3 regions of the Phyllobacterium sp. LjRoot231 genome follow, and region 1 is predicted to be linked to each of the others. Evidence: predicted binding sites of a transcription regulator. Region 1 holds the regulator's gene; each other region holds the start of a gene.

Region 1 (9,825 bases):
GAGTTCATAACGGGTTCCACCGGCATTGCCACCCCGCTCTACGATGCGGAAGGCAATGTCGTTGCGGCGCTGAATCTTGGCACATTGACAAGCCGCTACGTGCAAAGGCGCGAGGAACTCCTCCTGCTGCTGCGAAGCGCGGCCGATCAGATCAGCCGCGCTTCTGGCTACAGAAACTGACCAGGCGGAACAGCGCGCCAGAAAGAGGAACGGATCGAGCTGTTCACCCGGTCAGCCGATGAGAATATCTCACTGCCCGTAATAGCTGCCCAACATAATGACAGCCACACCCGCAAGGATCACGAGCCACAGCCGCAGGAAAACACCCAGCTCTTCGCGGTAGCCAGCAGGGGTGATTTCCGCCTCGCTGGTCCTCTTAGGGGGCAATGTAACCCGCTGTGCATGGTGTATATGCTGGGCCGCATAGTAGATTCCGGAACGCGGAAGCATCGTATTCATCCTTCTTGTTGTCGTGGCTTGTTTTGGTGCGATGAACGCACTCCCGGCGGCCGGGCAAGCACACAACTTCAGGATAGAAAGGGACGAATATTTTTTCGATTGGACCAAAATCGCAAAGATATAAAAATGTTATGGTGAGAACCGCGAGAATATATCAACGCGCAAGTTTGCCACATCACTCACGGCAACTTTGTTCATCTTCGCGCGTTGGGCAACTTGTACAGGGTCTCCATTCACGGGGTCAGCCATGAAAACCGCCTTTGTCATTATCGTGGTGCTGCTGGTGCTCGCGTTGCTCGCAGCGGCCGGCGTTTATTTCTATTCGCAGGAGTCCGCGACTGTTCCTGTTGAACAAGGATATGGCCCCAATCCGACCCTGCCTCCGCCCAATCCCAAACCAATCGCGACAGTCAATATCGCCGAGGCCTCGTCCTGGGCTGAAGGCAAAACCCCGACAGTTGCCGCGGGGATGAAAGTCAACGCCTTCGCCAAGGACCTTGACCACCCACGCTGGCTGCATGTCCTGCCCAACGGCGATGTGCTTGTAGCCGAAACCGACGCACCTCCCAGACAAAACCAGTCCTTCAGCGTTCGCGGCTGGATTGAGGGTTTCATCATGAGCAGAGCCGGTGCAAGGGTTAAAAGCGCTAACCGCATCACGCTGTTGCGGGACGCCGACAATGACGGCGTGGCCGAGATGAAAGAGACCTTTCTTGAGAACCTGAATTCGCCCTTCGGAATGACCCTTTCGAATGGCAAGCTCTACGTCGCCAATACCGATGCGATCGTTGCCTTCCCATACGCCGACGGTGAGACAAAGATCACGGCCTCGCCCGAAAAGATCGCGAACCTCCCCAGCGGTCCGATCAATCACCACTGGACGAAAGACGTGATCGCCAGCCCCGATGGCTCCAGGCTCTACGCAACAGTTGGATCGAACAGCAATGTCGGCGAGAACGGCATCGATGCGGAAAACAACCGCGCAGCGGTCCTGGAGATCGACCTGAACACGAAGAAAACAAGGCTCTTCGCCTGGGGTCTCAGAAACCCGAACGGCCTATCCTGGAATCCCGATAGTGGCGCGCTCTGGGTAGCGGTCAATGAACGGGATGAGATCGGCAGCGATCTTGTCCCGGACTATATGACATCCGTCAAGGACGGCGGATTTTACGGCTGGCCATACAGCTATTACGGTCAGAATGTCGACGTGCGCGTCAGCCCGCAAAATCCCGAGCTTGTCGCTTCGGCCATCAAGCCGGACTATGCGCTTGGTCCGCACACCGCTTCGCTGGGTTTGACATTCTATGTCGATTCACTGTTTGGCCCTGAATACAAAAACGGCGCCTTTGTGGGCCAGCACGGCTCCTGGAACCGCAAGCCGCGCAGCGGGTACAAGGTCATCTTTGTTCCGTTCAGCAATGGCAAGCCGAATGGGCCGCCGAAGGATATTCTGACGGGCTTCGTCGAAGGCGATAAGGCCTTGGGCCGGCCTGTGGGCGTGGCCGTCGACAAGGCCGGTGCTCTTCTGGTGGCGGATGATGTTGGCAACACCATATGGCGGGTCACCCCCTCCGCACCGTGAATCGGGAACCTATTGCACCCTGGTCGGTTAGTGTCGAGAACGGGAGTGCAATCATGGCTGAGTATTCATGGCTTCTGATACTGATTGGCGGGCCCTTCATATTGGGTCTATTGCTGGCGCTCGGAATGAGACAGCGCCGTTTGAGCCGTTATGAACGGGAAGCTCGCGATCAGGCGACCGACCGGATCTATCGCGAAGAGCAGTAATGGTTAGTGCGTCAAGAAGAGCGTCTTGACCTCCGCCAGTAGCGTCTGGGGGCTTCGCCTCGAAAGGTAAGGGCTTTTGTCCATGACCTATCTGCGAACGATTTCGTGAAATTCGTCGCGTTGGCCGGGAACGTCCTCGCCCACCACAAGACCGAGCCCTTCCCGATCGAACAGCGCGAACCATTCATCCCATTCGACCAGACGCGGCCTGCCGAAATCGTCGGGACGATCCGCGCCCTGATCATCATCATCCTCGTAGGCATGCTGGCCGAACTGGATGGAGAGCACCGGTTCGTCATTGCCGATCAAATCTGCCGGATCGCGGATGGCAGGTATGCCCGATCGCCCCGCAGCCCAGTCCCGAATCTCCTGATGGTCCGTAAGCAATCTGGTCTCAGTCATTGGATCTTTCTCCTGTACATTTTCTAACGCGTCAAAAGTACCGGGGTTCCCCGTGTGTAGTAGGCTGGGCACGCGTGCGTTCACAATTTTCTGTCCGCCGGGAACATTTTGCTTCCTCGCGGCTTGAAACTCAACGAAGCCCCGACCAGTCAATTGCGACAAGGAACAGACCATGGATAGCGGCATCACGATCAAACCATATTCCCACCCCGTGACCGTACGATTTCACGATGTCGTTATTGCTTCGACGGAGCGGGCATTGGAACTGCTGGAGCCCGGGCACCATTCCGTTCTCTATATCCCCTTCGATGACATCTATTTCGTCCATCTGGAAAAAACCGATACCAGCACGAAATGCCCTTGGAAGGGAACCGCATCCTATTGGCGGGTCAGAGGCCAAGGAGAGTCGGCGAAGGATGCCATGTGGGCCTATGAAGAGCCGATATCGGATGTCGCAGCGATCCAGGATCATGGGGCGTTCGATCCGAAGAAAGTAACGTTCGAATGAACGATCATTGGAGGTTTCAAAATGGCCGACAAGCCAAAAGAAAAATGGTCCCAGGAGGTCACCGAGCACAGTGACGCGCTAGACCTTGAGGCTCATGTCTTCGAACAGCACGACCCGCACAAGATTGCCGTCTCGCTGAAGCGGTCCGCGGAACACTCCGACCGGCGCAAATCCAGTCCATTCCGGTCCGCCATGTCGATGCTGACTTTCTATATCAACCGCGCAGGTCGCAACCTGCCGGAAAAACAAAAGAGAGTATTGGACGAATTGAGGAAGGAATTTGGCCGCTCCTGACGGCGTGTCCGCTGATAGACATACAATTGCGCTTATCCGTAAACGGCGTACTGTTCTTGCTTGAATAATGCAGAAGGGTACTCGGATGGGCCAAAGGCTGGACCACAAATTGGAATGCGCAAACTGTGGTACAATCTATCTGGACATACCTGCAGACGTAAAATCGAGTTCACCGATACATTGCAGTTCCTGCGGCAATTTTCTTGGCTCGTGGGGCGATCTCGAAACCGATTTCGCCCGGCAAGGTGGACATCACGGCGTCTTCCGCATGGAAAAAGGTGTGATTACCCGGCTTGACGAGCCTGGCCAAGTTCTTCGCGATCCGGCCAACGAGAACACGCCCAAGCCTTCCGACGAGGTCGTCTAGGACAAATTTTGTCTAAGTCGAAGATTTTCCATCGCTTTTCAACGTGCCATTAAGGGCGAGCGCCTTGAGTTTCATGCCGCTCGTCCTCAATAGCCGCCCTGACAGGCCCTGGCGAATTCGTTGCGGGCTTCCGATGAGAATATTCGCCTTCGGCACACTGAAGAAAGGTTTCCCGCTTCATGCCCACGGCCTGAGCGATGCAGCGTTTCTTGGAAATTACCGCAGATCAAAATCTGCCAACAGGACGGCAGTCAGGCAGGCTGGGCATTTGTATTCCTCAAATCGGCGGACCTCGCGATCCCTGTTTATTCGGGTTGCCTGGATGAATATCTTGATGGAAGGTTCATCCCGCCATGGGAACGGCAAAGAGAGTGAAGAAGAGCCCGCCACGAAGTGACGGGCTTTTTTGGATCATTTGTTCTTGTGGCTCTGCTGACCAGCTTTTGCAGGCTGCTCGCTTGTTCCGCCACGCGTCGAACCGGACCCTTGCTGAGTCCTTTTCATCCCTTCCTGCTGTTGCTGGCCGGGCATGTTCTTGTGGCTCTGCTGATCCGCTTTCGATTGCTTTTCCGATGAACCACCACGTGTTTTTTCATTGCTGGGCATATTTTCCTCCTTCGGGTTTTTCCCTCTCCATGCCCTTTCAACCCACGACTCTTCCAATTGTTCCAACGAAAATCATACCGGCGAGGATCAAAAGGCGGATGCTCGGGCGTTCGGCCAACCTGGTGGCAAATGAACGCAATCCTGAAAGTCGGCGCTCTTGCTTGCCATGATCGTCAAATCCTCCAACTCTCGAGAACCATATCGGTCGTCGCTGTTTCCACTTGCTGAGAGTGTCGCTGATGATAATGCGTCAGCATGGCATCATGATGCCATCGAAGTGTTACTGCGCCCTCTGTGCGTCCAATCGGACGTTATACGCAGTAACCGATCGCGGGAGGTGTCACTTCCGTCGTGCCTCAAATAAATTAGCCGAATGAATATCCTGCGCCGCGCACGGTGCGGATCGGATCGATGGAGCGGCCGATATTGATGGCCTTGCGCAACCGTCCGACATGAACGTCGACAGTGCGGTCATCGACATAGATATCCGCGCCCCAGACATTGTCGAGCAATTGCCCGCGCGAGAAGACACGGCCCGGTGACTGCATCAGGAATTCCAGGAGGCGAAATTCCGTCGGTCCAAGCTTCAGCTCGCGTTCCTTGCGGTAGACACGGTGTTGCTCGCGGTCGAGCTTGAGGTCGCCAAAGCTTAGCACGTGCGACAGCAGGCTCGGGTTGACCCGGCGCAACATGGATTTGATGCGTGCAAGCAGCTCCGGTGTCGAGAACGGCTTGACCATGTAATCATCCGCGCCGGTTGCCAGACCGCGCACCCGCTCGCTTTCCTCGCCGCGTGCCGTCAGCATGATGATCGGCAGGATTTCCGTTTCGCGCCTGGCTCTCAGCCGCCGGCACAATTCGATGCCGGAAAGGCCTGGCAGCATCCAGTCCAGGATCAACAGATCCGGCACCTTCTCGCGCAAGGCTATTTCCGCTTCGTCACCGCGTGCGATGGTCTCGACTGCATAGCCTTCAGCTTCAAGATTGTACCTGAGGAGGACGCTCAAGGCTTCCTCGTCTTCCACAACAGTGATTTTGGGAGCTATAGCCATTTTCTACCTTTGAAAACTTAGGATGCGAGATGTTCATCCACCACGATCGTGTGGGATTGATCTTCCTTCGGGCGCTCTGCCGGAAGCTGCGTTCCCGTCACGATATAATAGACTGTCTCTGCTATGTTCGTCGCATGGTCGCCGATGCGTTCGATGTTCTTTGCACAGAAAAGAAGATGCGTGCAGGCCGAAATGTTGCGCGGATCTTCCATCATGTAGGTCAGGAGTTCGCGGAACAATGACGTATAGAGCGCGTCGATCTCGTCATCGCGCTCGCGTACGATATTGACCTGAGCGACCGAACGTGTGGCGTAGGCATCGAGAACATCCTTGAGTTGCGTCAGCGCCAGTTCAGCGATGGTTTGCAATCCGCGATAGACCGAGAGCGTCTGCCTTGTATCGGTAACCGCAACGACGCGTTTTGCGATGTTCTTGCCAAGGTCGCCGATGCGTTCGAGATCCGATGAAATGCGGATTGTGCCGATGACTTCACGCAGATCGATCGCCATAGGCTGGCGCTTGCCGATGATGGTAATCGCCTTTTCGTCAATCTCGCGCTGACCGGCATCGAGGATCAAATCGTCCGAGATCACCCGCTGTGCCAGGGCGTTGTCGGAATTGACCATGGCAGCGACAGCCTGCTCGACCATGCGCTCCGCATGCCCGCCCATCTCGGCGATCTTGTGCGTCAGGAATTTCAGTTCGTCGTCGTAGGAACGGACGGTGTGCTGTGCTGTCTGTTCGGTCATGGTATCAACCTCTTTCCCGGGATCAGCCGAAGCGTCCGGTGATGTAGTCTTGTGTGCGCTTTTCCGTCGGGCTGGTGAACATCATTTCCGTATCACCAACTTCAACGAGATTGCCGAGATGGAACATGGCCGTACGCTGCGATACGCGCGCCGCCTGCTGCATCGAGTGCGTAACGATGACGATCGTATAATTCTCGCGCAATTCGTCGATCAGCTCCTCCACCTTGGCGGTGGCGATCGGATCGAGTGCCGAGCACGGCTCATCCATCAGGATGACTTCCGGGCTGACAGCGATGGCGCGCGCAATGCACAGGCGCTGCTGCTGGCCGCCAGAGAGACCGGTACCCGCTTCGTGCAGGCGATCCTTCACCTCTTCGAACAGACTGGCGCGGCGCAGGCTCTTCTCGACGATTTCCTCGAGTTGCTGGCGGTTCTTGGCAAGACCGTGAATACGCGGTCCGTACGCCACGTTTTCGAAAATCGACTTCGGGAAGGGATTGGGCTTCTGGAATACCATGCCGACACGGGCACGCAGTTCCACCACATCGATCTTCGGATTGTAGATATCCTCATCGTCGAGCGTGATCATGCCGCCGATCTTGCAGCCTTCGATCGTGTCATTCATGCGGTTGAGGCTGCGCAGGAAAGTGGACTTGCCGCAGCCCGAGGGACCGATCAAAGCCGTTACCATCTTCTCCGGCACATCGAGGCTGACACCGAACAGCGCCTGCTTGTCACCATAGTGCACGGTGACGTCCTTGCCCTGCATCTTGATCGCGTTTCCCTGAGCGCTCATTTTGTCATTTACCGCTTTTTCGAGATTTCGTTCCGTCATCAGGTTCATAATTAGAGCCTTTCCCGACCCGTTACCACCGCCGCTCGAAGCGGCGACGCAGAATGATGGCTGTGATGTTCATGACCGCGAGGAAAATCAACAACACGATGATAGCGCCAGACGTCCGCTCGACAAAGGCGCGTTCCGCCTCATTCGCCCACATATAGATCTGCACCGGCAGTGCCGTGGACGGATCGAGCGGCGTAACCGGACTGTTGGCGACGAACGCGACCATGCCGATCAGAAGCAGTGGAGCCGTTTCACCAAGGGCATGCGCAAGACCGATGATCGTGCCTGTCAGGATGCCAGGTGCGGCAAGCGGCAGGACATGGTGGAAAACCATCTGCGTCTTCGACGCTCCGATGCCAAGAGCTGCCGCGCGGATCGATGGCGGAACGGCCCGCAGCGCTGCACGTGTCGCGATGATGATCGTCGGCAATGTCATCAGCGTCAGCACCATACCGCCGACCAGCGAAGCCGACCGCGGCATGTGGAAGAAGTTGATGAAGACAGCCAACCCGAGAAGCCCGAACACGATCGATGGAACAGCCGCGAGATTGTTGATGTTGACTTCGATGATATCCGTCAGCCGGCTCTTCTTGGCATATTCCTCGAGATAGATCGAAGCGGCAACGCCGATCGGCAGGGAAAGACACAGGACGATCAGCATCATATAGAGCGACCCGATGAGCGCGACGCCAAGACCCGATGTCTCGGGGCGGCTCGACGCGCCATAGGTAAAGAGGCCCGTATTGAAGCGCTGGGCCATGACGCCCTCGCCCTTCAGCTTGTTCATCCACTCGACCTGCTGGTCGGAAACCTTGCGGCGGGTCTGATCGACGCTGAGATCGATCTGGCCCTTGAAGGCGGAATCGATATCGGCACCGGTCAGTACCCAGATGTTCTGCGTGGTTCCTATCAGCGAAGGATTGCCGGCAACGAGTTCGCGCAATTGTCCACGGACGCCCTCAGAAAAGAGCTTGCCCAGTTCACGCATTGCCGGCTTGTTCGTCGAGGGAACGCCCAGTTTTTCGGCCAGCGCATTGCGTGCCAGGATCGGATAGTTGGCCGTCAGCAGGACGTTCGGATCGGTCGCACGCTTGTTGTCCGGATCGATGATCTTCGGGTCGAGATTGATCGCGAGATTGACCTCGGTTTGCCAAAAAGCGGTGTAGCCGTTGGAAAACACCGAATACATCAAGGCGATCAGGAAGAAGAGACCGATAGCGATCGCGGCGATGCCATAAAGCTTGAAACGGCGCTCGGCGGCATAACGGCGCTTCAGGCCGATATCACGGCGCGCCGGCCGTGCAGATGCACCAGCAGCAGGATTGAGGGCTATGTCGGTCATTCGTACTGCTCCCGATACTTACGCACGATGTAGAGCGCAAAGATGTTCATCGCCAGAGTGATGAAAAAGAGGGTAAGGCCCAAGGCGAACGCCACCAGCGTTTGCGGTGAGTTGAACTCGAGATCGCCCGTCAGCTGATTGACGATCTTGACTGTGATCGTTGTCATCGCCTCGAACGGGTTGATATTGAGGTTGGCAGCAACACCGGCTGCGAGCACCACGATCATGGTTTCGCCGATAGCGCGCGACGCGGTCAGAAGCAGCGCACCGACAATGCCCGGCAAGGCGGCAGGCAATACGACGCGGCGGATTGTTTCGGACTTGGTCGAACCGAGGCCGAGCGAACCGTCGCGCAGCGATCCCGGAACCGCTGTGATGATGTCGTCGGAAAGCGAGGAAACGAAGGGGATCAGCATGACGCCCATGACGATGCCGGCGGTCAGGACGCTCTGCGCCTGGATAAAGGCATAGCCGCCGGAAAGCGCAGCGCTGAGATCGCGCAGGAATGGACCGACGGTGACGAGCGCGAAGAAGCCGTAGACGATTGTCGGGATACCGGCGAGCACTTCAAGCAGCGGCTTGACGACGGAACGCACGTTGCGGCTGGCATATTCCGCCATATAGATGGCGGCGAACAGGCCGACCGGCACCGCGAACAGCATGGCGACGAACGCGATATAAAGCGTGCCGGCAAGCAGCGGAATCAGGCCGAACTGCCCTTGTGAACCACCGGAACCCGCAGCTGCAAAGCGTGGATCCCAGACTGTGCCGAAGAAGAAAGTCGAAGGTGAAACCGACTGGAAGAAGGTTAGCGTCTGGAACAGCATCGACAGGATGATGCCGACGGTTGTGAGAATGGCGATACCGGACGCCGCAATCAGCGCGCCGAGGATGACGCGCTCGACATTGTTGCGCGCACGCGCCCTGACATGAACACCTGAAAGGCCAAAGGCCGCGCCAGCCAGTGCGAGCGCCAAGGCGATGATTCCACCGATATTGCTTGCCCAGGCCGTGTTCTTGTTCCACTCGACGGCGATGGGGATCATATAATCCTGACCCTCTGTCGCAAGCGCTACGCCCTTGCTCGCGAGGAGCGGCCGCAGCTCTGCAAAGGTTTGCGGAAGATGGGCACGTTCTTCATCGCTGAGCTTGTCGAGGCCGCGAGCGATCCCGCTTACCATGCCCAGCTCGAGACTCTGACTGGCAATGACAGTATCGGCTGTGCGGGCCGGGAGTTCGGCAATGGCCGAGCGTTCCAGATATACTCCGGTTCCAGCGGCCCACACGGCGATAAAAAGGATGGCTGGCAGCGTCGAAGCGAGGAAAACCCACCATCCATGATAATGCGGCAGGGAGTGCGGCTTGACGTTTCCGTCTTCTTTGCGGATAGCGCGCTGGCGACCGATGAAATATC
Region 2 (9,825 bases), 310 kb from region 1:
TCGTGCAACCATCGGCAATATGGGTCCGGAGTATGGCGCAACCTGCGGCTTCTTTCCGATCGATCGCGAAACCATCAATTACATGCACATGTCAGGACGCGACGAAGAGCGTCTGGCTCTCGTCGAAGCCTATTCGAAAGCGCAGGGCATGTGGCGCGAACCGAATTCAGCCGATCCGGTATTTACCGATACGCTGGAACTCGATCTCGGCACTGTTGTTCCTTCGATGGCTGGACCGAAGCGTCCGGAGGGCCGTATCGCACTCGAGGGAATCGCATCCGGTTTCCGCGAATCCCTGGAAAAGGAATACAAGAAGACCGCGCATCTCGACGCCCGCTATGCGGTTGAAGGCGAGAATTATGATCTCGGACACGGCGACGTTGCCATCGCCGCGATCACATCCTGCACCAACACCTCCAACCCGAGCGTACTGATCGCAGCGGGCCTTCTTGCCCGCAACGCGGTTGCCAAGGGCCTGAAGTCCAAGCCATGGGTCAAGACGTCGCTTGCACCGGGGTCCCAGGTCGTTGCTGCCTATCTCGAAAGTGCTGGTCTCCAGAGCGAGCTCGACAAGCTCGGTTTCAATCTGGTCGGTTTCGGTTGCACCACCTGTATCGGTAATTCCGGTCCGCTTCCCGCGCCGATCTCCAAAACCATCAATGACAAGGGTCTGATCGCTGCGGCCGTTCTATCCGGCAACCGCAACTTCGAAGGCCGCGTGTCACCGGACGTGCAGGCAAACTATCTGGCCTCACCACCCCTCGTCGTTGCCTACGCACTCGCTGGTACTGTAACCAAGGACCTGACCACCGAGCCACTGGGCGAGGACAGACAAGGCAATCCGGTATTCCTCAAGGATATCTGGCCGTCTTCACACGAAATTCAGGAATTCATCACCAAGAACGTCACCCGCAAACTGTTTTCAGCCAAATATGCGGATGTATTCAAGGGCGATGAAAACTGGCAGGCGGTAAAAGTTCCGGCTGGCCAGACCTACGCCTGGGACGATCAATCGACCTATGTGCAGAACCCGCCATACTTTGTCGGCATGGGCAAAACACCGGGCAAGGTCAACGACATCAAGGGCGCCCGCATCCTTGGTCTCTTCGGCGACAAGATCACGACTGACCACATTTCTCCGGCCGGTTCGATCAAGGCGGCTTCCCCTGCCGGGCAGTATTTGACCGAGCATGGCGTTGCTCCGCTGGACTTCAACCAGTACGGCACACGTCGCGGCAATCATGAAGTGATGATGCGCGGCACCTTCGCCAATATCCGCATCCGCAACCATATGCTTGGCGAAAATGGCCGTGAGGGTGGCTACACGATCCACTATCCTGCGAAGGAGGAGATGCCGATCTACGATGCGGCCATGCGATACCGTAGCGAGAACGTTCCGCTGGTGGTCTTTGCCGGTGTCGAGTACGGCAACGGCTCGTCGCGCGACTGGGCAGCCAAGGGGACCAGCCTGCTGGGCGTTCGCGCCGTGATTGCCCAGTCTTTCGAGCGTATCCACCGTTCGAACCTGGTTGGCATGGGCATCGTGCCGTTCGTTCTCGAAGACGGCACGAGTTGGCAATCGCTGGCGCTCAAAGGTGACGAAATCGTCTCGATTGAAGGCCTGGCCACGATCCAGCCACGCCAGAAGACATTTGCCACCGTGACCTACGCCGATGGCAGCGTCAAACAGGTGCCGCTGATTTGCCGTATCGATACGATCGACGAACTGGAATATTTGAAGAACGGCGGCATTCTGCAGTACGTTCTACGTGATCTAGCTGCCTGATTGCTCAAAAAATCGTGCAGATGGAAGGTCGCCGGGCAACCGGCGGCCTTTCGACTAAGGGCAAGACGAAACGTGATCGAATTCACCTCAAAGTGACTTCCTGTTGAAACAATCGGCTCCTATCAATCTTCTGGCAATTAATCTGACAGACAAGAACTAAGAACACTCGGGAAGAATTAGAAACATTGTCCCTGCGCACCCTATCCAGACGTATTGTGATCAGCGCACTGTTCGTGGCGGCAATGGCCTACGTGCTGCCCGTCCGCGCCGAGGATTCCGGCGAGAAGCCGGAGGGTGTCGTCGAGCTTTATACGTCTCAAGGATGCGTATCGTGCCCGCCAGCAGATGCAGTGCTGAAGGCGCTTGCGACGGAAGGAAAGGTTGTCGCATTGGCCTTCCACGTGGACTATTGGGACTACCGCGGCTGGACAGATAGCCTTGCTGTGCCCGAAAACACCGACCGTCAGAATGCCTATCGTACCGCTCTGGGCTTGAACGGCGTTTATACGCCTCAGGTGATTCTCAATGGCCGTGAGCATATGAACGGCCAGGATGGACAGAAGATTCGCAGACGTATTGCAGAAACGCGCAACACGCCTGCTGGACTTACCATTCCTGTATCCATCGAAAAGACTGCACGGGACCGGCTGATGATCGATATCGGTTCGGGCCCCGCCGCGACCAATCCGGTTCGGGTTCTGTTGGCCTATTTTAATCGCGAGAGCATCATCACCATTCCCGATGGCGAAAATGTCGGGCGCAAGGTCAGCTACGCCAATAGTGTGCGGGCGATGGAAACGGTCGGCATGTGGGATGGAGCGGCGCAGAAGATCGAAATCCCGCTAAGCGAGATTGCCAGCAAGAAAGCGTCCGGATGCGCAGTGCTGCTGCAGGAGATGCTGGGCGAAGGCAAGCCGGGACCGATTATCGGCGCGTCGATTATGGCTGCGAAACCTTGACCCGCACAGAAAAACAGGCCGGATAAATCCGGCCTGAGGTATTGGGGCATGCTGCCATAGAGAGACTTATTGGTTCAAAACCGAGCAACCCGTTGGGCGGGGGGCTTGGGGTATCGGACTGTCCGGAACGAACCAGTCTCAGGCAACATGCAACCAATGTTGGGTGCCGAATCCGGCGGGAATGCGTGCAGATAATGGCGGGAATGTGTCACGCCATCACCATTGGATTCACAACGTATTGCTTCGTGAGAAAATACACAAAACAGTTCGTAAGCCAGCGATGTTGCGCCTTCTCATCACTCCGGACTTGTAAAATGACGCGGATCAGGCCACCTTTATGTCATCCACGTGTCACACAACAGTTTTCAAAGGCGGTTGATTGATGGACAGCAATGCAGGTGGCGACGAATCGCAACAGCACGCTAAACTTATCTCCCTTATCCGCACCAACGATTTGCCCGTCACCTTCAATAGGCGCGAGCTTGACCAGATTCTGCGAATATATGGTTTCATGGTATCTGCCGGCGAGTGGCGGGACTATGCCATCGATCATTTGATGGACCGTGCCGTCTTCTCGATCTTCCGGCGAACCAGTGAAGTACCGATGTTCCGGATAGAGAAAAACCCCAGGCTCGCGCGCAAACAGGGCGCATACAGCGTCATTGCCGCCAGCGGTCTCATTCTCAAACGCGGCCAGGAACTGGATCGGGTGCTCAGGGTCTTCGACAAGAGCCTGAGCGTCGTACGGAGTTAAGATTTCAGCGGGGGCTTGCCCGGCAAGGTCTCTGAACCGCCATTCATGTCCAGCTGCATCAGCACCGTGTCGAGCCAACGGCCATGCTTGAAGCCCGATGCCTTGATAGTTCCCGAGTGTTTGAAGCCCGAGCTTAAATGCAAGCGTACCGACGCTGATGCATCGTGACCATCGCCGATGACCGCGATGAACTGGCGGAAGCCGAGAGAGGTACAATCCTTGATCAGCTGTTGCAGCAAGGTCTTGCCAAGCCCCTTCCCCTTGGCCTCGGGTGCAATGTAAATCGAATCCTCGACTGACCACCAATAGGCCGGACGCGTCCGGAAGTAGCTGGCATAGGCATAGCCGATCACTACGCTATCGAGTTCCGCAACAACGTAGGGAAACCCGTCTGATGTGATCGCGTGGAAACGCCGCATCATCTCTTCCGTATCGGGCGGGTCGATTTCGTAGGTCGCCGTTCCGTGCAGGACCGCGTCGCGATAGATTTCGGTTATGGCGGCAAGGTCGGCAGGACGTGCCGAACGGATTTGAATCTGGGACATGGTATTTCGCAATGAAGATGATCTTGCACGCTTCATGCACTTCTTTGCGCGGAATTTGAAGGGGCGCAGTTGCGAAAATTGTCACCGCATCGCCAGCGGCAATGGGCAAACGAAAAGGGCAGCGTTTCCGCTGCCCAGATCTTCAACTCTCGTGTTCGCAAGGCCTAGTTGCGGTTACCGAGGAACTGCAGAAGGAACATGAACATATTGATGAAGTCGAGATAGAGCCGGAGAGCACCCATGATCGCCTTGCGGCCATAAGTGTCCGACGTATCGCCTTCGTAGTACATTTCCTTGATGTTCTGCGTGTCATAGGCAGTCAGGCCAGCGAAGACCAGAACGCCGATAGCGGAGATTGCGAACTGCAAAGCGCTCGACTGCAGGAAGATATTGACCAGCGAGGCGAGAACGATGCCGATCACGCCCATGAACAGGAACGATCCCATCGCGGACAGATCACGCTTCGTGCTGTATCCATAGAGCGACAGAGCGCCGAAGGAAGCAGCCGTAATGAAGAACGTCTGAACGATGCTTCCGGACGTAAAGACCAAGAAGATCGAGGACAGCGAAATGCCAACGAGCGCGGCATAGACCCAGAATGTCGTCTGGGCTGCAGATACACTCATTTTCTCGATGCGGAAACTCAGAAAGAACACTGCGGCAAGCGGTGCCAGCATCACGACCCAACGCAGAGGCGAGCCGTAGATCGCAACGCCAAGATTTGTCAGCATCTTGCCGTTCGGCAATTGCGCGGCGGCAAGAGACGGATCATTGGTGGTTGCGAGATAAACAATTGCAAGGGCGGCGAAACCGGTCACTGCAAGACCGATACCCATCAGGTTATACACCTTCAGCATGTAGCTACGTAGACCTTGATCGATCCCCGCGTCCACACGCACTCCGGCCGATGTACGGGCCTGGATGTTGCGATAGTCAGCCATGGTTTTCCTCATTTGCTTCGTCCCGTCGGGTGTCGGGGACTATCCCCAGGCGCCGCTGGCGGGACCCCAGCATGCCTTAGTGGGAATTATGGTGATTTAAACGCCTTATAACAAGACCTGATTTACTCAAGATCGCGTGTTGTGATCCCAAATTACCCTGAATCGGCACAATATTACATCGTTTTAATCATTCAAAGGTTGCGCAATATTGGCGCCGCCTTCTGGCCGAGTATTCGCCAAGTGCCAGCAAGGCCAAACCCTATGGTCAACACCAGCGCGACTATCACGGTCATGACCGCCACTTCAGGTTGGAATGAGGCTGGCAATGTCATGACCCGCACGATCACATACCAGGCAGCCACACCACCGGCGAGCAACGCAAAAATGGCGGTCGAGAAGCCCAGCAGCATATATTCGAGCGTAAAAGCCTTAATCAGCGTGCGTCTGGTCGCCCCGAGCGTCTTTAACACGACCGCATCATGGACGCGTGCGCGGTTTCCCGCCGCGAGAGCACCGCCGAGCACCAGGATCGAAGCTATGAGTGCTACCGACGCTGCCGCGCGAATAGCGACTGCCAATTGTCCAACCAGCTCATTGGCGATGGTGATCGCATCCTTGACCCGAACCGTCGTCACCGCCGGAAAGGCACGAGTCACTTCGCGCATGACCGTGGCTTCTTGCTGCGAGCTGGCTGTGGGGTCGGTCAAGGTCGCCAGCCATGCATGCGGCGCGCCGGTGAAGGTGTTCGGCGAAAACACCATCACAAAGTTGATGGCAAGGGATTCCCATTGCAGCTGACGAAAATTGGCGATCCGCGCGGTGACGTTACGGCCAAGCACGTTGACCGTAACGGTATCGCCAATCTTCAGGCCAAGATTGGCGGCCTCTTCCGCGGAGAACGAGACGAGCGGTTCGCCGGAATAGTCTGCTGGCCACCACATGCCTTTTGTCAGTGTCGAGTTTTCCGGCACGTTCTTCGCATAAGTGATACCGCGGTCACCGCGCAACACCCATGCACCCTCGGGCGGAATGGTCAATTTGGTGATATCGGTGCCATTGAACGCGACGATGCGACCGCGCAGCATCGGCGCGCTGACGATCTTGCCATTCGGCGCCGCATTTTGCAGGAGGCTGGTGAACTGCTCGACCTGCGTGCTCTGAATGTCGACAAAGAAGAAATTCGGCGCCCGTTCGGGCAGGTTACCCGCCAGTTGTTGGCGCAGACTACCGTCGATAAGTGCAAGCGTAACGAGAAGCGTCAATCCCAGACCAAGAGACAGGACTACGGAGGGAGTGAGGGCACCGGGCCGGTGAATATTACCAAAAGCAAGTCGCAGCGCTGTCGATCGCACGCGCGGCGCACGCCGCGCAAGCCACTGAACCAGACCCGAAACAGCGCGCAAAACGACGAATGAGAACGCAACCGCGCCGATAAAGACCAGGGCAATTCGCCGGTCATAGGCGAAAACCACCGCGAGCAGGCAAAGGATGGCGATAAGAGCAATTGCAGCCGCGACGTAGATTGGCTTCGGCCAGCCCCGCTGTTCAAACCCCTGTTCGCGGAACAGCGCCGTTGCCGGAACATCCCTTGCCCGCCCCAAGGGTAATATGGCGAACGCAAGGGTCGTCAAAAGTCCAAACAGGGCGGCCCACAGCAATGCGCCGGGATAGAAGCCACCCTTCGAGGCGATGGGCAGAACGCTTTGCAACGCGTAGCCAGCAACATAAGGAATAGTGGCGGCAACCACGAGGCCGATGAGAATGCCCACCAGCGCTATGATGACGATCTGTATCAGATAGACCGCAATGACAAACCAGCCAGGGGCGCCAAGCGATTTGAACGTCGCAATGACCCCGCGCTTGCCATCAAGATACGATCGCACCGCGTTGGCCACGCCGACACCACCAACGATCAGGGAGGTCAGCCCAACCAATGTCAGGAATTGCGAAAACCGTTCGATATTGGCGCTGAGCGAGGGCGCCGCATTGGTCCGGCTGCGTATAGTCCAGCCGGCCTGTGGAAATTGTTTCTGCGCTTCGTCGCGTATGGCTGTGATCGCCGCTTCCGTCGTGCCCACGGGCAAGGCGATCTTGTAGCTGTGATCGACAAGGCTGCCCGGCTGGGCAAGGCCGGCAGCCCCCAGCCCTTCAAGCGAAACCATAAAACGGGGTGCAAAGCCAAAACCATCGGAGAGCAGATCCGGCTCATTGGTGATGACGGAGCGCAATTCGAACGTTGCAGTACCGAGGAGAACCCGGTCACCAAGCTTCAGATTCAGCCGGTCGAGAAAGATCTGAGCCACGGCTGCGCCAAAAACCCCATCCCTTTCAGCGAACAGTGCCCCATGATCGAGCGCAGGCGCTGTCTCCAGCGCTCCATAGAGCGGATAGGCATCATCCACCGCCTTCACTTCCACCAGCGACTGATCAGACCCATCGCCGAGCCTTGCCATGGATCGCATATTGGCACTGACAGCGACACGGCCCTTACTGTCCAGAAAGGCCCGCTCGTCCGGGTTGACTTCGCGCTGATTGAGCTGGAAACGGATATCCCCGCCAAGGATGCTCTGGCCTTGAGTGGAAATACCCGCCGTAACGGAATTTGCGACCGAGTTGACACCGCCAATGGCAGCAACACCAAGCGCAATACAGGCGAGAAAGATATAGAACCCGGACAGACCGCTCCGCATTTCGCGCAGGGCGAAACGCAAAGCCAGTTTCAACGATGGTGAAGTGCGGGCTGGAGATATCTCACTCATGCGCTTTTCGCCAGCTCCGGCGCATCTTCATCCGCTTCAATCAGGCCGGATCGAACGCGGATTTCCCTGTCGCAGCGCGCGGCGAGCGTCGCGTCATGGGTGACAAGAACCAGCGTGACGCCAAGCTCCTTCTGCTTCTCGAACAGAAGATCAGCGATCTGGCGGCCTGTCGTCGCATCAAGGTTGCCCGTTGGCTCGTCGGCAATAAGGATCTTCGGCGATGGGGCAAGCGCGCGGGCAATCGCAACACGCTGCTGCTCGCCGCCCGACAGTTCGCCTGGATAATGCGTAACGCGGTCGGCAAGACCGACGGCTGCAAGAACCTTTTCCGCAACGCCAAAGGCATCCGGATTTCCCGCGAGCTCAAGCGGCACGGCAACATTTTCCAGTGCCGTCATGTTTGGAATAAGATGAAAGGATTGGAATACGATACCGATATTCCGGCCACGAAAGGCCGCGGTCTGATCCTCGCTCATGGTCTCGAGCTTCTCGCCGGCAATCTGGACCGAACCGGAATCCACGCGCTCAAGACCGGCGAGAACCATCAGCAAGGTTGATTTGCCCGAGCCGGACGGCCCGACAATGCCGACTGATTGGCCGGAGTTTATGTTTAAGGAAATGCCTTTCAGCACATGCACCGAGGAAGCGCCGCTGCCAAGTGTCAACTCAATGTGATCAAGCGCGATAACGGATTTAGTCACGAAGCACTTCCTTTACGGTATGGTCGGCACCAAGTTAACTGAAGCTGGTCTGATATGGGTACCCAAGAATGAGATTCAAACCATTGATACAGTTCTTCGTTTTATCTGGTCTTGTTGCCTCGCCATCCTTGGCCTTGGCCAATCAAAATGCCGTGTCTGACCGCCCGTTGGCGGTCGTGGGTTTCGGCGACAGCCTCATGTCCGGCTTCCAACTGCCGATCCAGGATTCCTTCACTGCTCAGTTGGAAAAAGCCCTCAAGGACAAGGGCATCAACGTGACAATCACCAATGCAGGTGTCGCAGGCGAAACGACCACTGACGGCGTTTCCAGGCTGGATTGGTCAGTGCCCGAAGGAACTGATCTGGTGATCCTCGAATTCGGCGCCAATGACGCGCTTCGAGGCATCTCTCCAGACATCAGCGAGAAGAACCTTTCCGATATCCTTGAGAAACTGAGGCAGCGCAATGTTCAGGTCATTCTCGCAGGCATGCTCGCGCCCCCGAATATGGGCAACGATTATGCGGAAAAATTCAACGCGATCTTTCCACGTCTGGCGGAGAAGTATGATGTGCCTCTCTACCCCTTCTTCCTGGACGGGGTGGCGACAGTAAAATCATTGCAACTCGCAGATGGAGAGCATCCAAACACCGAGGGTGTTGCCAGGATGGTTGAAGGTTTTCTGCCGCTCATGGAAAAGACCATAAGCCAACACACCGCATCACAATAGGCGTTCAACGAGCTCACACGACATACAGCGACCGAGGTCCGCCGTCTTTTGGATGAGCCGTGTCTAATTTGTCGCGCCGGAGGATAATCTGAACTTACGTCTTGCCCACGAGTTCATTCAATGATTCTCTAGAGTTGCAACTCGATTCGGGGAGGATGCCTTATGCCGCGTCTCTTTACTGCCCTCGAAATCCCGAGGGACGCCGCTCTCTCACTGTCGCTCTTGCGCGGTGGCCTGCCAGGTGCCCGATGGATTGATGTCGAAAACTATCACATCACATTGCGCTTTATCGGAGATGTCGAAGGCCATATCGCCGACGAGGTCGCCAATGCGCTCGACCGTATCCGGCGACCAGAATTCACGCTGCAGCTTTCGGGCGTCAATGCTTTCGGCTCCAGGAAACCGCACAGTCTTGTCGCAGGAGTCTCGCCCTCGCCGGACATTCAGGCACTGCATGCAGAGATCGAACGCATCTGCCAGCGGCTTATGCTGACGCCCGATCAACGCAAGTTCACCCCGCATGTGACACTGGCGCGGCTGCGCAATGTCCGTAACGAAGGAGTCGCGCACTATTTGTCCTCACGCGGAAACTTTTCCACCGCGCCGTTCACAATCGGACGGTTCGTGCTGATGTCTTCGCGCGATTCCATTG
Region 3 (9,825 bases), 840 kb from region 1:
TGGGGAGGGAGGCTGCGCAGCAGCGGGAGGGGCTTTCTTGCAGTGCGCTTTCCTATGCGCCATAGCTGTCTAAACAGCAAAAGAGACCCCACCCCGGACCTGCGGTCCGACCCTCCCCACAAGGGGGAGGGCAGGAGCGATGGTGCTCCTCCAGATTATTGTCGATCTTCCAGCACGAGTTCCGCTCCCTTCGCACCGACCATCATGGCAGCGGCGTTTGTATTGCCGGAAATGATGTTCGGAAACACCGAGCAGTCGATGATGCGCAGGCCATGTACACCGTGGACCCGCAGGCGCGGATCGACCACCGATTGCGCCGGGTCCGGCCCCATGCGGCAGGTGGAAACAGGATGGTAGACCGTGCCGCTGCGCCGCCGGAAATCCGTCATCAATTCATCGTCGCTCCGACAGGCGGGCCCGGGCAGCAATTCCTCGACGATCAGTTTCGACATGGTTGGTGTTCCGGCGATGCTGCGCAGGAATTTTACCGCGTCGAGCATCTCGGCCACGTCATGTTCGGTCGAAAACGCGTTCGGCACGATGCGCGGCTGCTCCAGTGGATTGCTCGACTGAACATGGATCGAACCGCTGCTCGTCGGACGGCAATTTGATAGGCCGATGGAAAAGCCCGGCCACGGATCCGGCGTCAGGATCGGCCGCTCGCCGTTCTTGGGGACCAACGTTGAAAAAGCCTGGAAATAGAGCTGCATATTGGCTCGGTTACGTGATGGATCACTGCGAAAAAAGCCGCCGCCCTGGTTCATGCTGATCGAGAGCGGCCCGGTCCGTAGCAGCAGGTATTCCACGCCCGCAAGCGCCTTGCCCCACCACGGCCGCAACACCTGGTTGAGCGATGGAACATTGGCCCGGTAGGTGTAGTTGATGCCGAGATGGTCCTGCAGATTTTCGCCCACCTGGGCGTTGTCATGCACCGCAGGAATGCCAAGATCGCGCAAACGCGTGGCGTCGCCGATGCCCGACAGCTCCAGGAGTTGCGGTGTATTGATCGAGCCACCGCAGAGGATGACCTCGCGGCCAGCCTTGACGACTTCGCTCTTGCCATGGCGGGTGAATTCGACGCCTGCCGCCCGCTTACCTTCGAAGACGATGCGCGTCACCATCGCCTGCGTGATGACGGTGACATTCGGACGTTTCATGGCAGGCCGCAAGAACGCCCGTGCCGCGGACATGCGCCGCCCGCCTTTCGTCGTCAGTTGAAAGGGCCCGACGCCTTCCTGCGTCTTGCCATTGAAATCGGGGTTGTAGGCAAGTCCGGCTTCCTGTGCGGCCTTGATCAGCTCATTGGCAAGCGGATGAAAGAGTTTTGAGCAATCGGTAATGTGAAGCGGCCCACCGCGTCCGAGGCTGGTCGCTGGCCCGTCATGATCCTCAAGCGAGCGGAAAATCGGCAAGAGATCGGCATAACCCCAGCCCGGATTGCCCCTGTCGCGCCACTCGTCAAAGTCCTCAGGCGCACCACGAACATAGACCATGGCATTGATCGAACTCGAACCGCCCAGCACCTTGCCGCGCGGCCAGTAGTCGGCATTGCCGTCAAGGCCGGGATCAGGCTCGGCGCGGTACATCCAGTTGACGGACTTGTCGTAAAACGTCTTGCCATAGCCGAGCGGCATGGACACGAAGAAGCGCCGGTCCGAGCCGCCAGCTTCCAGCACCAGCACGGAATGTCGTCCACTTGCTGAAAGTCGCTCCGCGATGACAGATCCGGCCGATCCTGATCCGACAATGATAAAATCAAAGGAGCGCATGCATGCCATTTCCAAATGCGTTATTGCATGCGATCAGGATATCCGGCTTCGACTCCGTAAACCCAAACGGCTTTCCGCCATGGCTTATGGAAATTGCGACAGAGGCGTAAATTGGCCTATGTCCCGCTCACCGCTGCGTTGAAGTTCTCGAAAAACTGCGTGGCGAGTTTCTTGGAAGTCGAGGCAATCAACCGGCTGCCGAGTTGGGCGATCTTGCCGCCGACATCCGCATTGACTTTATAGGCCAGCACGGTCTCGGCGCCTTCCTCGACCAGAGTGACGTCGGCTCCGCCCTTGGCAAAACCGGCAACGCCGCCCTTGCCTTCGCCGGAGATCGTATAGGAAGAGGGTGGATTGAGATTTGTCAGCTCAACCTTGCCATTGAAACGCGCCTTGACCGGACCAATTTTGACGCCCACGGTGGCTTCGAGCTCCGTATCCGAGATTTTCTCAAGACTCTCGCAGCCGGGAATACATGCCTTCAATATTTCCGGATCGTTCAAGGCTTTCCAGACAGTGTCGCGCGATGCGGCAATTCGTTCTTCCCCGATCAAGTCCATGCTCAAAACCCTCCCTGAGTTTTGGAAAGCTAGGGCACGCGAATGCTCCTGTCCATGTTTCTGTCAACGATTCCATTTGGACATGCGTTGCTTTAAAACCGTTCCGGTGGCAGTTTGCCCACCATCCAGCGTGATCTCAGGAGACAGATATGGCGTCAGAACAAGCGAACGACCTCAAACGGTCGGTTCAGGCATTGAAGGCCCATTGGAAAAGCGGCGCACCGAAAAACATGCGCGGGGCTTTCGCAGAAGATCCAAAACGCTTTACGCGATACTCGCTCGGGCTTGACGACCTGCTGCTCGATTGGTCGAAATGCCTTGTCAATGACGAGACCCTTTCCTTGCTTGGCGATCTGGCAAAGGCAGCCGATGTCGAAGCGTGGCGTGACGCCATGTTTGCCGGCAAACCAATCAACAATACGGAAGGCCGCGCGGTGCTGCACATTGCGTTGCGCAACCGTTCCGGCAAGCCGATCAAGGTCGATGGCGAAGATGTCATGCCGGGGGTCAAGGACGTGCTCGATCGCATGGCCGCATTCTCCAACGGTCTGCGTTCCGGCGAAATCAAAGGTGCGAAGAACAAGCCGATTACCGACATCGTCAATATTGGCATCGGCGGTTCCGACCTCGGCCCTGCCATGGCCACACTTGCCATGTCGCCTTATCATGACGGGCCCAGGGCGCATTTCGTCTCCAACATCGATGGCGCGCATATCACCGACACGCTCGCCGGCCTCGATCCGGCGACAACGCTGATAATCATCGCGTCGAAGACGTTCACTACCATCGAGACCATGACCAATGCCAAGGCGGCGCGCAAATGGATCGCCGATGCGCTGGGCGAGAAGGCCGTCGGCAAACATTTTGCGGCTGTTTCCACGGCGCTCGACAAGGTCGACGCTTTTGGCATTCCAGCAGACCGTATTTTCGGTTTCTGGGACTGGGTTGGCGGCCGCTATTCCATTTGGTCGGCGATCGGCCTGCCGCTGATGATCGCCATCGGTCCGGAAAACTTCGGCCGCTTCCTCGATGGCGCCCATGCGATGGACGAGCACTTCCGCAAAACCCCGCTCAAGAAGAACCTGCCGATGATGCTCGGCCTTGTCGGCTATTGGCACCGCGCCATTTCCGGCTATACCAGCCGCGCCGTGATCCCTTACGATCAGCGCCTCGCCCGTCTGCCGGCTTATCTGCAGCAGCTCGATATGGAATCGAACGGCAAGGGCGTTACCGTCGATGGCAAACCCGTTTCCGGGCCGACCGGCCCCGTCGTCTGGGGCGAGCCGGGAACAAACGGCCAGCATGCGTTCTTCCAGCTCCTGCATCAGGGTACCGATACAATTCCCGTCGAGTTCATTGTTGGGGCCAAGGGCCATGAGCCGCATCTCGACAACCAGCATGAAATGCTGCTCGCAAACTGCCTCGCCCAATCCGAAGCGCTCATGCGCGGTCGCACTCTGGACGAAGCCAAGGCGCAACTCGCGGCAAAGAACCTGCCCAAATCTGAGGTGGACCGCATCGCGCCGCACCGGGTTTTCACCGGCAACCGGCCCTCGATTACCATCATCCACGACATTCTTGATCCCTATACCCTCGGCCGCCTCATCGCGCTTTACGAGCACCGCGTCTTCGTCGAAGCGCAGCTCTACGGCATCAATGCCTTCGATCAGTGGGGTGTCGAACTCGGCAAGGAACTGGCAACGGAACTCCTGCCCGTGGTATCCGGTGAGGTGAAGCCCAAGGACAAGGACGCTTCCACGCAAGGTCTTGTCGCGCACCTGCGCAAGCGCCGAGGCAAATAGAGCTAAGAAGAAACTATCTTGTTTAAAAGTTCAGCCTGACGAGTCAGCTGGTGTGGTTTTTGGGGTCGCCAGAGGCGACGAGCGCAGCGGACTAGTTGGTCTGCGAGCACCGGAAGCACAGAAAACTGCATCAGATGTCCATCAGGGTGGGGTATGGGAGAATGGAATGAAGACGGAAATGATCAAGCTGCCCGGCGACGTGCCGGGCAACAGCATTGAACTACGCGTTCTGCGCTTTGAGGGCAGGGACAACAAAGCCGTTGGCGCTTATCTGCAATCTTCGTTGCACGGTTCGGAACTGCCGGGCCAGGCCGCACTGCATTTCCTCATCCCGATGCTGGAAAAAGCCGAGAAGGAAGGCCGCGTCGCCGGTACTATCACCGTCGTACCGCAGGCGAATCCGATCGGCTCGGCGCAGTGGCAGGCACACCAGCACCTCGGCCGTTTCGACTACTTCTCTGGTGTCAATTTCAACCGTTCGTTCCCCTTGCTCGAGACGTTCGATACCGCCGCTCTCCCACCCATCGATGCACCGAAATCGCTGGTCGAACGGCTGAAAGCACAGCTTCTGCGTTTGGCGCTGCCGCACGAAATCGTGCTCGATCTGCACTGCGACGACGAGAGCGAGAACTACCTTTACATCCATCAGGCCTTCCTGCCGGAAATGTATGACCTCGCTTCGGCCCTGGGTTCGACCGCCATTCTTTCATGGGACAGCACCGCCGATGCCGCCTTCGAGGAGGCCTGCGCGCATCCGGCATTGCAATTGTCCGAGACGGAGCGAAAGGCCCGTGCCGTGACAACCGTGGAATTCCGCGGCCTGAACGATGTCGATTTCGAAACCGGTAGAGCCGACGCCGAAGGCCTGTACAAATTCCTGGTCCATCGCGGTGTCGTCATCGACGACAGCGTCAAGCTGAAGGTCGATTTCAACGGTCCGGTCACTCCGCTCGAAAATGTCGAGATGATCCGTGCGCCACAGGGTGGCATGATCCTCTTCCACGTCGATATCGGCGCTGAAGTCGAAGCCGGCGCCAAGCTGGTGACGGTCGTGACCATTCCCGGCGATCCGAACGGCGATATCACCCTGACTGCACCGCAGGCGGGACGGATTCTCACCCGCCGCGGCCATCGTTATACAAGGCGTGGCGATGACCTGTTGAAACTGCTCGGCAGCAAGCGTTCAGAAAACGCACGGCCTGGCTCCCTGGAGGCCTGATGGCAACCGCCGGTTCCTCCCATATCCGGGGCATCCTCTTCGACAAGGATGGCACCTTGGTCGATTTCAACCGCACCTGGTTCGGCATCACCATGGAACTGGCGCACAAGGCAGCCGATGGCGATGAGGCACGGGCGCGGGCGCTCGTCGAAGCAGGCGGCTATGACTGGGAAATGGAGAAATTCCGCGGCGGTTCGGTCATTGCCGCAGGAACCGTCAACGACATCGTCGATCTCTGGCATCCCGAACTGACGCTCGAAGAAAAGCGGGCGCGCATCAGGGATTATAACGCCTATGCCGTGCAAGAGGGTTCGCGTCGTGCCGTCGGCATCGAAGGCTTGCGTGTGACGCTGGAAGCATTGGTGGCGCAAGGGTTCGTTCTCGGCATCGCCACCAATGATTCGGAGGCGGGTGCGCGCGCAACGGCGGAAGCGCTGGGCTTGACTCCATTGTTCACCGTCATCATCGGCTATGATTCCGTGACGCGTGCCAAACCGCATGCGGACCAGCTTCACCTTTTCGCGGCAAAGACCGGGCTTGAGCCTCGCGCTATTGCCATGGTCGGCGACAATGCCCACGATCTGGAGATGGCCCATGCAGCTGGTGCGGGGCTGGCCATCGGCGTCCTGTCAGGCAACAGCACGCTGGACGATCTTGCGCATCTCAGCGATGCCATCCTGGGTTCTATCGCCGAATTGCCGCAGTTCCTCAAGACGCGCGCCGAGACTCTTTCTGCCTGATTGGCATCGTTCATTGCTATGATGACAATGATTTGAGTGCCTGTTGCAGATCGCGGTGCTATCAATCCTCCGTCATTAAAGCACTGGAGCGAGGACAGCATGGACAGTCAGGGTTTGGCCATTGGTATAGGTGACGTTGAGGCTGCGGCGGCGAGGCTCAAGGGCCAGATCGTGTCGACGCGGCTGCTGGAATCCGAGGCCCTGAACGCCAAGTACAAAGCGCGCATCCTGTTCAAGCCGGAGTGCCTGCAACGAACCGGCTCTTTCAAGTTTCGCGGCGCTTATAACCGTATCAGCCAGTTCACCCAGGACGAACGCGAGCGCGGCATCATCGCCTACTCCTCGGGCAATCACGCGCAGGGTGTTGCCAGTTCCGCCAAGCTTTTCGGCATTCATGCCACCATCATCATGCCGCTTGATGCCCCGCAGACGAAGGTCGCCAACACGCGTTCCTACGGCGCGGAAGTCGTGTTTTACGACCGCTACAACCAAACCCGCGATGCGGTCGCCGCACCTTATATCGAAGAGCGCGGCATGATCCTGGTGCCGCCCTATGACGATCCTTCCATCATGGCAGGGCAGGGAACGATCGGGCTTGAGCTTGTAGCCGATGCCAATGAGCGCGGGCTGATGCTCGACGAATTGTTTGTACCGAGCGGCGGCGGCGGCCTTATCAGCGGCATTTCCGTGGCGGTGAAGGCGGGTTCGCCGCAGACACGCATCTGGGGTGTCGAGCCGGAAAACTTCGATGATTTGCGCCGTTCGCTGATCGCGGGTGAGCCGGTTGCCAATGAGCCCGGCCATCGTTCGATCTGCGATGCGATCCTGACACCGCAACCGGGCAATCTCACCTTCCCTGTCAACAAGCGCAATCTCGCCGGCGCTATCGCGGTCACGGATGACGCCGTGAAGGCCGCCATGCGCGACGCAGCGAATTTCCTGAAATTGATTGTCGAACCCGGCGGCTGTGTCGGGCTTGCGGCCTTGGCAAGCGGCGAAGTGGATATCGAGGGCAAGATTGTCGCCGTCGTGCTTTCCGGCGGCAATGTCGATCTCGACCTCTATGGCGAGTTCATCGCAGCGGCTTAGACCTTCGTCTGAGCAATGCGAAACAAGCGCGTTTGTCATCATACTGTTACTCTGGCGTCATAGCGGGGCGGTACGGTTTAAATCCGTTCCCCAAGCCAGATAGCCAGAGGTAAGCGCCATGAACGACCAGTCTCAGACATTCCGCACCAGCCAGCTCGAGGAAAATGATGGCCCGGGTCACAACCCGACCGACAATGCGACCATGGGCGAACTCATTGCCGCGCGCTTTTCGCGCCGCGGCTTCCTCAAGGGTTCGCTCGCTGTTTCCGCCATTGCCGCAACTGTCAGTCCGATGGCGCTGATGCTTGCCGACGATGCCCGCGCCGAAAGCAAATCAGCCTTCGCGTTCGAGGAAGTCGAGGTCGGGATCGATCAAACGCACCATGTTGCTTCTGGCTATGACGCTGACGTCCTCCTGCGTTGGGGCGACGGCCTGTTTCCGGATTCCCCCGAATTCGATCCTCTGAACCAGACGCCGGAATCCCAGTCAAAACAGTTCGGCTACAACAATGACTATGTCGGCTATATTCCGATCGACGGTTCGTCCGAGCACGGCCTGCTCGTCGTCAATCACGAATACACCAATGAACATCTGATGTTCCCGGGTATCGTCAAAGTCGTCAAGGATGACAAGGGCGTTGCCAAGATCGAGATCTCGCCCGCTGACCAGAAGCGCGTCGACATCGAGATGGCTGCCCATGGCGGCACTGTTGTCGAGATCAAAAAGACCGAAGGCAAGTGGCAGGTCGTCAAGGATGGCAAGCTCAACCGCCGCATCACCGCCAATACCGAGATGCAACTTTCCGGCCCCGTTGCAGAGCATGATCGCGTCAAGACCAATGCCGATTCTTCCGGCAAAAAAGTTTTCGGGACGATCAACAATTGTTCAGGCGGCGTCACACCTTGGGGCACCTATGTCTCGGGCGAAGAGAACGTCCATGGTTATTTCCTCGGCGAACTGCCGGCGGACAGCAAGGAAGCCGCCAACTACAAGCGCATGGGCATTCCGGAAGGCGTCTACGACTGGGGCAAGTTCCACGACCGCTTCGACCTGTCGAAGGAACCGAATGAGGCCAACCGTTTCGGCTGGGTGGTCGAGATCGATGTGAATGATCCCAATTCCATTCCCAAGAAGCGCACTGCCATGGGCCGTTTCAAGCATGAGGGCGCCGATTCCATCGTTGCCAAGGATGGCCGTGTCGTCTTCTACCTCGGCGACGACGAGCGTTTCGATTATGTTTATAAATTCGTCACCGCCGGCAAATTCAATCCAGATGACCGCGCTGCCAATCTTGATCTTCTCGATGACGGCACGCTCTACGTCGCCAAATTCGATGTCGACGGCACTATCAACTGGCTGCCGGTCGTCTTTGGCCAAGGTCCGCTGACGGAAGCCAATGGCTTTGCCAGTCAGGCGGATGTTTTGATCGAAACCCGCCGCGCTGGCGATCTGCTCGGCGCGACCAAGATGGATCGTCCCGAAGACATTGGCCCGAACGGCGTCAATGGCAAAGTCTATGTCATGCTGACCAACAACACCAAGCGCAAGGACGACCAGGTTGATGCCGTCAATCCGCGCGCCAAAAACGCTTTCGGTCACATTGTCGAGATTGCCGAGGAAGATGGCAATTTCGCTGCCACCAAGGGCAAGTGGGAAATCTTGCTGAAATGCGGCGACCCTTCCGTGGCCGATGTAGGTGCGTCATTCTCCACCGATACCACCAGGAATGGCTGGTTCGGCATGCCGGACAATTGCGCAGTTGATGCCGATGGCCGCCTCTGGGTGTCCACCGACGGCAACTCGCCGAAGGAAACTGGCCGCACCGATGGCATCTGGGCGGTGGACACCGAAGGCGGTGCTCGCGCTACGTCGAAACTGTTCTTCCGTGTACCGGTCGGCGCCGAAATGTGCGGCCCGCTCATGCTGCCGGATATGGCAACCATGATGGTTGCGGTCCAGCATCCGGGCGATGGCGGCGAGGATTGGAAAGAGTTTGGCCGTCCTTCCTATTACGAGGACCTGTCGACCCGCTGGCCGGACTTCAAGGACAACATGCCGGTCCGCCCCTCGGTCCTCGCCATAACCAAAAAGGGCGGCGGCAAGATCGCGGTTTGATCGTAACAGCCCGGCTTTAGGCATCTTGGTCTAGGGTGCGGACCCATTAATATGATTGAAATGGCGCCTGAAACGGCAAGAAGATGCGAGGAGAGACGTGACGGGCGGGGCCTTCCCCCCGGCCGAGCGGCTCGACACTGCAGATTGCAGCCGTTTCGGCGTCCGCAGGATATGGTCTTTTCGTCCGGCTACTTTGTCGCAAAGGCTCGACAATGGATAGACATTGCCATCGCCTTTGCTCCTCGTACCCAAACGAAAAGCCTCATACCATTTCGACCATATTAATGGGTCCGCACCCTAAAGTCGGGCTTGAATTCCCGGAACCGAAGTAATACATTTTTGTCAGAAAAGTATTACCGAGGTTGCCATGACAAGAGTCACCACAAAAGGTCAGGTTACGATTCCGAAGCCGGTTCGCGATCTCCTGGGGATTGTTCCCGGGAGTAAGGTGGATTTCCAGCGCACGACTGATGGCAAGGTAGTTCTGGTTCATCTTGATGAAAAGCGTGCGGAAAGCCGATTCGAAAAGT

The links. Region 1 encodes PhoB, which activates phosphate uptake and scavenging genes when phosphate is short. Its sites were predicted from a motif close to TGTCATNNANCTGTCAT; they were not measured.
Region 2: the regulator PhoB is predicted to act here: its motif matches at 3,084-3,100, upstream of ACSQ3H_RS04210 (DUF2794 domain-containing protein).
Region 3: the regulator PhoB is predicted to act here: its motif matches at 7,213-7,229, upstream of ACSQ3H_RS01630 (PhoX family protein).

What each region holds. Positions count from the first base shown of each region.
Region 1 is NZ_CAXUQT020000001.1:1,182,293-1,192,117, reverse strand. It holds gene ACSQ3H_RS05820 (IclR family transcriptional regulator) at 1-180, shown strand, start outside; gene ACSQ3H_RS05815 (PQQ-dependent sugar dehydrogenase) at 707-2,041, shown strand; gene ACSQ3H_RS05810 (hypothetical protein) at 2,095-2,247, shown strand; gene ACSQ3H_RS05805 (hypothetical protein) at 2,335-2,649, opposite strand; gene ACSQ3H_RS05800 (DUF427 domain-containing protein) at 2,822-3,157, shown strand; gene ACSQ3H_RS05795 (DUF3175 domain-containing protein) at 3,179-3,451, shown strand; gene ACSQ3H_RS05790 (hypothetical protein) at 3,537-3,818, shown strand; gene ACSQ3H_RS05785 (hypothetical protein) at 4,230-4,490, opposite strand; gene phoB (phosphate regulon transcriptional regulator PhoB) at 4,790-5,476, opposite strand; gene phoU (phosphate signaling complex protein PhoU) at 5,494-6,225, opposite strand; gene pstB (phosphate ABC transporter ATP-binding protein PstB) at 6,248-7,021, opposite strand; gene pstA (phosphate ABC transporter permease PstA) at 7,092-8,411, opposite strand; gene pstC (phosphate ABC transporter permease subunit PstC) at 8,408-9,825, opposite strand, start outside.
Region 2 is NZ_CAXUQT020000001.1:874,586-884,410, reverse strand. It holds gene acnA (aconitate hydratase AcnA) at 1-1,786, shown strand, start outside; gene ACSQ3H_RS04215 (DUF1223 domain-containing protein) at 1,972-2,745, shown strand; gene ACSQ3H_RS04210 (DUF2794 domain-containing protein) at 3,128-3,499, shown strand; gene ACSQ3H_RS04205 (N-acetyltransferase family protein) at 3,496-4,044, opposite strand; gene ACSQ3H_RS04200 (Bax inhibitor-1/YccA family protein) at 4,209-4,985, opposite strand; gene ACSQ3H_RS04195 (ABC transporter permease) at 5,177-7,744, opposite strand; gene ACSQ3H_RS04190 (ABC transporter ATP-binding protein) at 7,741-8,445, opposite strand; gene ACSQ3H_RS04185 (arylesterase) at 8,514-9,173, shown strand; gene thpR (RNA 2',3'-cyclic phosphodiesterase) at 9,336-9,825, shown strand, end outside.
Region 3 is NZ_CAXUQT020000001.1:345,591-355,415, reverse strand. It holds gene ACSQ3H_RS01660 (GMC family oxidoreductase) at 156-1,769, opposite strand; gene ACSQ3H_RS01655 (CoxG family protein) at 1,886-2,329, opposite strand; gene pgi (glucose-6-phosphate isomerase) at 2,479-4,131, shown strand; gene ACSQ3H_RS01645 (peptidase M14) at 4,298-5,350, shown strand; gene ACSQ3H_RS01640 (HAD family hydrolase) at 5,350-6,090, shown strand; gene ACSQ3H_RS01635 (threonine/serine dehydratase) at 6,190-7,179, shown strand; gene ACSQ3H_RS01630 (PhoX family protein) at 7,298-9,295, shown strand; gene ACSQ3H_RS01625 (AbrB/MazE/SpoVT family DNA-binding domain-containing protein) at 9,663-9,825, shown strand, end outside.